DNA from 2 places in the Novacetimonas pomaceti genome. Region 1 is predicted to be linked to the other one. Evidence: predicted binding sites of a transcription regulator. Region 1 holds the regulator's gene; the other holds the start of a gene.
What was found. The regulator HrcA, encoded in region 1, represses chaperone genes, less so after heat shock. The targets are predictions, from matches to a motif close to GTTNGCACTCNCNNNNNGNGAGTGCNAAC.
Positions count from the first base shown of each region.

Region 2: CFR71_RS03515 (co-chaperone GroES) is a predicted target of HrcA. The motif match lies at 1,448-1,476, and genes of this name have one in related genera.

Region 1 covers NZ_NOXG01000003.1:229,673-233,090, reverse strand. Annotated here, with positions in the region: gene rdgB (RdgB/HAM1 family non-canonical purine NTP pyrophosphatase) at 1-271, opposite strand, end outside; gene rph (ribonuclease PH) at 268-996, opposite strand; gene hrcA (heat-inducible transcriptional repressor HrcA) at 1,240-2,310, shown strand; gene CFR71_RS05410 (aldo/keto reductase) at 2,425-3,309, shown strand.
Region 2 covers NZ_NOXG01000002.1:253,445-256,862, reverse strand. Annotated here, with positions in the region: gene groL (chaperonin GroEL) at 1-1,010, opposite strand, end outside; gene CFR71_RS03515 (co-chaperone GroES) at 1,070-1,360, opposite strand; gene CFR71_RS03510 (dienelactone hydrolase family protein) at 1,851-2,513, shown strand; gene CFR71_RS03505 (S-methyl-5'-thioadenosine phosphorylase) at 2,812-3,418, opposite strand, start outside.

The sequences.
Region 1 (3,418 bases):
CGCCATTGAGCGCACGAACGCAGAATCCCGAATCATCGGCAAGGGCAGGAAGGTTGGCCGCCCTTGCCGCCGCCAGCGCCTTGATTTCGGCATTGCCGGCGAAGCTGTCCGCGGTTTCGTCGGGTTCCGGCAGGTTCAGCGTCGCGGCCGAAACGACCCTGATGCCGTACCCCGACAGCAGGGACGAAAACTCGGCCAGTTTCCCGGCATTGTGACTGGCAAGCACCAGGGTGTCGCCCCGGCGCAGGCCGCGTGGCTGCTGGCCGCTCATGCCGCCACCGCCTGCGCCACGGCGTCGCGCTGGATTTCAAACAGCCGTGACGTGCCCGCCTGCGCCAGGCGCATCAGTTCGCTGAACTGTTCCTGTGAAAAGGGGGCCTGTTCCGCCGTGCCCTGGATTTCGACGATGCCGCCGGTTTCGGTCAGGACGAAATTGGCGTCCGCCGCGGCGTTGCTGTCCTCCTCGTAATCAAGGTCCAGCACCGCGCCCGCCGGGGTCAGGCCACACGATACGGCCGCGACCTGTGCCGTGATCGGCAGGGCGGGCAGGACGTTCGCGCGCACCAGCCGGTCCAGCGCAATGCGCAGCGCCACCCATGCGCCGGTAATCGCGGCGCAGCGCGTGCCGCCATCGGCGTTCAGCACGTCGCAATCCACCGTGACGGACATTTCCCCCAGCGCGCGCAGGTCCACGACCGCCCGCAGGGCGCGTCCGATCAGGCGCTGGATTTCATGGGTGCGTCCCCCCTGTTTCCCCTTGGCGGCCTCTCGCGGGCCACGGCTGTGGGTCGCGCGCGGCAGCATGCCGTATTCCGCAGTGACCCAGCCCTGCCCCTTGCCCCTGAGGAAGGAGGGGACGCGCGATTCGATGGTGGCGGCGCACAGGACCTCGGTCCCGCCCATGCGGATCAGGGCGGAGCCTTCGGCATGGCGGGCAAAGCCGGTCTGGATGGAAACAGGGCGAAGGGCGTCGATGGCGCGGCCGGATGGGCGCATGAAGGAAACTCCCGATAAAATCCTGATGCGCGGCATAGCGCGCAACCCCTGTCCTTTTCCAGCCCCGCCGTCCGGTCGCGGGCAGGGGATGGCGTGGGGGCGCGGTCGTCACATCATGTGATTGTCGCAATAATCCATTGTCCCTATCGTTGTCATGAACGGACCTTGTCATGAACGGGCGGTCACGCCAGATCCATGCTGCCATCATGTCCGTGATGGCCTGGGGAGAGGAGGGAGAACGACATGGATATCGGAGCGCTGTCTTCACGTCCCGCCCTGCCGCCGGGGCTGGATGCGCGATCCGCCGCCATCCTGCGCGAAATTGTCGAACAGTATGTCGAAACCGGCGGTCCCGTGGGGTCGCGCACCCTGTCGCAGCGGCTGCCGCTGTCGCTGTCGCCCGCGACGATCCGCAACATCATGGCAGACCTGACGGAGGCCGGGCTGCTGTTTTCGCCGCACACGTCCGCCGGTCGGCTGCCGACGGAAAAGGGGGTGCGCCTGTTCGTGGATGGCCTCCTGCAGTTCGGCAGCCTGAGCGAGGAGGAACGCGAGACCATCACCCGCACGCTGGAGGTGCGCGGCCGCTCGCTGCAGGACATGCTGGGGGAGGCATCGCTGATGCTGTCGGGCCTGTCCTCGGCCGCGGGGCTGGTGCTTGCCCCCAAAAGCGACGGGACGATCAAGCATATCGAATTCGTCGCGCTGGGGCCGGGCCGCGCGCTGGTCATCCTTGTCGGCTCCGACGGGCAGGTGGAAAATCGCGTGATCGAAATCCCGCCCGGACTTCCGCCCTCCGCCCTGGTGGAGGCGGGGAATTACCTCAATGCCCATCTGTCGGGCCGCACGCTCGACATCCTGCGTGAAAAGGTCAGCGGCGACATCGCGGCCAACCGCACCGAACTGGACCAGCTGACGACGGAGGTGGTCTCCAGCGGCCTTGCGACATGGAGCGACGCGGAAGAGCGTGGCGGCACGCTGTTCATCCGCGGGCAGGGGCGGCTGCTGTCGGACGTGACGGAGATCGAGCGGCTTTCGACCATCCAGATGCTGTTTGACCGTCTGGAAACGCAGGAAACAATGCTTCGCCTGCTGGACCTTGCCTGCGAGTCCGAGGGGGTGCGGATTTTCATCGGCGCGGAAAGCGGCCTGTTCGGGATGGCGGGCATGTCGGTGGTCATGGCCCCGGCCCGCACCGATTCCAACCGCATCGTCGGCGCGATTGGCGTCATCGGCCCGACACGGATCAATTACGGCCGCATCATTCCCGTGGTGGATTACACGGCGCGCGTCATCGGGCGCATGCTGGGCTGATCGACCCGCCCGTCAGGGCGCAGGGCTGGGTCCACGCAACCCCCGGTGATCCCGCCCGTCATCATGCCATACGGTGTCGCGCCATGTCGTGACGTTGCAGAAAGGAACGAAGCCATGACCCTGTCCACATCACGCCCCGGCGGTACTTTCAGGATTGGCGGTGATCTGGAGGTCGCGCGCCTCGGCTTTGGCGCGATGCGCATTACCGGACCCGGCATCTGGGGGGAACCCGCCGACCGCGACGCGGCCCTTGCCACCCTGCGGCGCCTGCCGGAGCTTGGCATCAACTTTGTCGATACCGCCGATGCCTATGGCCCCTTCGTCAGCGAGGACCTGATCCACGAGGCGCTGTCGCCCTACACGGGGATGGTGATCGCGACCAAGGGCGGCCATACCCGGCATGGTCCCAACATCTGGTGTCCCGTCGGCAATCCCGATTACCTGCGCCAGTGCGTGCTGATGAGCATGCGCCGCCTGGGGGTGGAGCGCATCGACCTGTGGCAGCTGCACCGCGTGGGGCCCGACGCCACCCCGGAACGCCAGTTCGAGGCGATTGCCACGATGCGCGCGCAGGGGCTGATCCGTCATGTCGGCCTGTCGGAAGTCACGGTGGAGATGATCGAGCGCGCGCGGCTGTATTTCCCCGTGGCGACGGTCCAGAACCGCTTCAACCTCGTCAACCGCTATTCGGAGGAGGTGCTGGATTACTGCACGCGGGAAAATATCGGCTTCATCCCGTGGGCGCCGCTGGCGGCCGGGGGCCTTGTGCGGGGCGATAACGTGCTGACCCGCGTGGCGCAGGCGCGCGGCGTGTCCACCGGGCAGGTGGCGCTGGCGTGGCTGCTGCGGCGTTCGCCGGTCATGATGCCCATTCCGGGCACGTCCAATCCCGATCACGTCAGCGCCAACGCGCAGGCGGCGACCCTGTCGCTGACGGACGAGGAATTTCATGCCCTTGACCGTGATGGCCGCGCGGAATGGGATCGCCTCAACGCCTGATGCGGATGGGGAATTATCCCGGTCGCCAGGAGACCGTTTGAAACCAATCGTCTGATAATTAAGTGACAAAAGTTTTTGGGTGCCGCCTTTTTCCAAAAAGGCGGCGTCT
Region 2 (3,418 bases), on a different contig from region 1:
CCCGCACCCTCGACGATCGTGGTGTTTTCCTTGTCGATGTGCACCTTCTTGGCGGTGCCCAGCATGTTCAGCGTGACGCTTTCGAGCTTGATGCCCAGATCTTCGCTGATGACCTGGCCGCCGGTCAGGATCGCGATGTCTTCAAGCATCGCCTTGCGACGGTCGCCAAAGCCCGGAGCCTTCACCGCGGCGATCTTCAGGCCGCCACGCAGCTTGTTGACCACCAGGGTCGCCAGCGCCTCGCCATCGACGTCCTCGGCGATGATCAGCAGCGGACGGCCCGACTGCACGACCGCCTCAAGCAGCGGCAGCATCGGCTGCAGCGACGACAGCTTCTTTTCATGGATCAGGATGTAGGGGTTATCCAGATCGACGGTCATCTTTTCCGCGTTGGTCACGAAATACGGCGAGATGTAGCCGCGGTCGAACTGCATGCCCTCGACAACGTCGAGTTCGGTGTGCAGGCCCTTCGCTTCCTCGACGGTGATCACGCCCTCGCTGCCGACCTTCTGCATGGCCTGCGAGATCATTTCCCCGATTTCCTTTTCGCCGTTGGCGGAAATCGTGCCGACCTGCGCCGTTTCGGCGGGGGTGGTGATCTTCTTGGTGTTCTTCTTCAGTTCCTCGACAACCGCGCCGACAGCCTTGTCGATGCCGCGCTTGAGGTCCATCGGGTTCATGCCGGCGGCAACCGCCTTGGCACCTTCGCGCACGATCGCCTGCGCCAGGACGGTCGCGGTGGTCGTGCCGTCACCGGCGATGTCGTTGGTCTTGCTGGCGACTTCGCGCACCATCTGCGCGCCCATGTTCTCGAACTTGTCAGCCAGTTCGATTTCCTTGGCGACCGACACACCGTCCTTGGTGATGCGCGGTGCGCCAAAGCTCTTGTCGAGGACAACGTTACGTCCCTTCGGACCCAGCGTCACCTTGACCGCATCGGCCAGGATATCAACGCCACGCAGCATGCGCCGACGTGCTTCATCGCCGAACTTTACGTCCTTGGCAGCCATTTTCAGTTTCTCCAGTAGGAAAGGTTAAATTGATCGGACAGAAGGAAAGCGCGAAAGGATCAGGCGACAACGCCCATGATGTCGCTTTCCTTCATGATGAGCAGTTCCTCACCATCGATCGTCACTTCGGTGCCGGACCACTTGCCGAACAGCACGCGGTCACCAGCCTTGACGTCGAGGGCGACAATCTGGCCCTGCTCGTTACGGGCACCCGGCCCGACCGAGATAACCTCGCCTTCCATCGGCTTTTCCTTGGCGGTCTCGGGGATGATGATCCCACCAGCCGTCTTCTCCTCGCTCTTCAGGCGACGGACAACCACACGGTCATGCAGGGGACGAAATTTCGTCATTGGATGGATCGCTCCATAATCTAAAAAAGGTAACGCCCTTGAATTAAGCAACGCCACCGGTTTGGCGCGCGCGCCAGGCCGCATCGCGTTAGCACTCCCCTCATGAGAGTGCTAGAGAGCAGATAGGAAGCCCCCTTTTTGGTGTCAAGGGACGACACGGAGATTCCGGCGCAAGTTTCCATCCCCCATGGCCGGCAGTTCATGCCAGCCCGTTCATTGCGAAAATATCACTTGTCCATCAAACGGTTAACCGGACATTGCGCGCCCGTCCTCCGCGCCACGCCAGTCACCCGGCCATTGCATGGCGCCAACACGTCCCCTGCATGTTCCCGGCCCCATCCATGGGATGACACGGGCGGGGATAACGTCCGTGAGGAGACCATGTGTCGGAGAGCGGAACGGATGTGATATAGGTACATCCACGCGACGATAACGACAGGATCGTTACCTCAACACAAACAACAACCCAGGAATCAGGGGGGAGACATACATGGGATCGATCATCACCCTGTCCGCCGCGGACAGGCATCAGTTTTCCGCCTATCGCGCCGGACGGCCGGACGCCCCGCGCGCGGTGGTGGTGGTGCAGGAAATATTCGGCATCACCCCCTATATCCGCGCGGTCTGCGACCATCTGGCCAGCAATGGTTACCAGGTCATCGCGCCCGCCATTTTCGACCGCGTGCGGCGCGATGCGATCCTTCCCTATACCCCGGAGGGAATGAAGGAAGGGCTGGACCTGCGCGCGCAGGTTCCGCTGGAAAAGACCCTGCTGGACCTGAGTGCGGCGGCAGAGGGGCTTACGACGGAAAAGAAGGGGATCATGGGCTTCTGCTGGGGTGGCACGCTGGCGTGGGAGGCCGCATGCCGCACCACCGACTTCGCCGCCGCGGTGGGATGGTATGGCGGCGGGATCGCCGCCGAACGCGCGCTGACGCCCAACTGCCCGGTGCAGCTGCACTTTGGCGCGGAGGACGCGCATATCCCGCCCACGGACATCGATGCCATCCGCGATGCGCATGAGGATATCGAAATCTTCGTCTATGAAGGCGCGGACCACGGTTTCGGCTGCACCGACCGTGCCAGCTATAACGAGGCGGCGGCGACACTGGCGATGCAGCGCTCGCTCAGCTTCTTCGAACACTGGCTCTGACAGGACGCTGACCTTATGGCGGGGCGGGGCGACGCGACTCGTGCCATCCCGCCTGCAGGCGGGCATTCGCCCGGCACTGCCATGACCCTTTCGATCAAGGGGCGCGCAACGCGCGCCCTTGATCGAAAGACATTCATTCAGAGAATGTCTAAAAATAACTCCTTGATAAAAATAAAAGTTTTTGGGTGTCGCCTTTTTTCAAAAAGGCGACGTTCTTCGAAGCTTTTTGAAAAAAGCTTCACCAAAAACTTTTACAATTCCAGGGCATTATCAGGGTCGCCTTATTCAAACAGCGCGTTCAACGCGGGGACAGCACCCGGCCCGCGATCGCATCCAGCTTCGCCAGCAGTGCGGGATCGCGGCGATCGGGGGCAGTAATGATGGCATGTTCCAGCGCGCGGTCGCATCCGGCGTGACACGGGCCGCGCGGCTTGCCCAGCTGCGGGATCACGGCACGGACCAGCGCGCGGGCACGGCTGGAGTTTTCCTGCATCACCTTGACCACCGCATCGACCGTCACGCTGTCATGGGCGTCATGCCAGCAGTCGTAATCGGTGACCATCGCGACGGTGGCGTAACAGATCTCCGCCTCGCGGGCGAGCTTGGCTTCGGGCATGTTCGTCATGCCCACGACCGAACATCCCCAGGAGCGGTACAGGTTGCTTTCCGCGCGGGTGGAAAACTGCGGCCCTTCCATCACGAGGTACGTGCCACCGCGCGTGACATCCAGCCCCAGCGTCCGGCATTCCCCCTCCAGCACGTCACCGATGCGCGGGCACAGCGGGTCGGCCATGCTGACATGCGCGACGCATCCGCTGTCGAAAAACGTCTTTTCCCGCGCGAAGGAACGGTCGATGAACTGATCGATGACCACGAAATGACCGGGCGGCAGTTCCTCCTTCAGC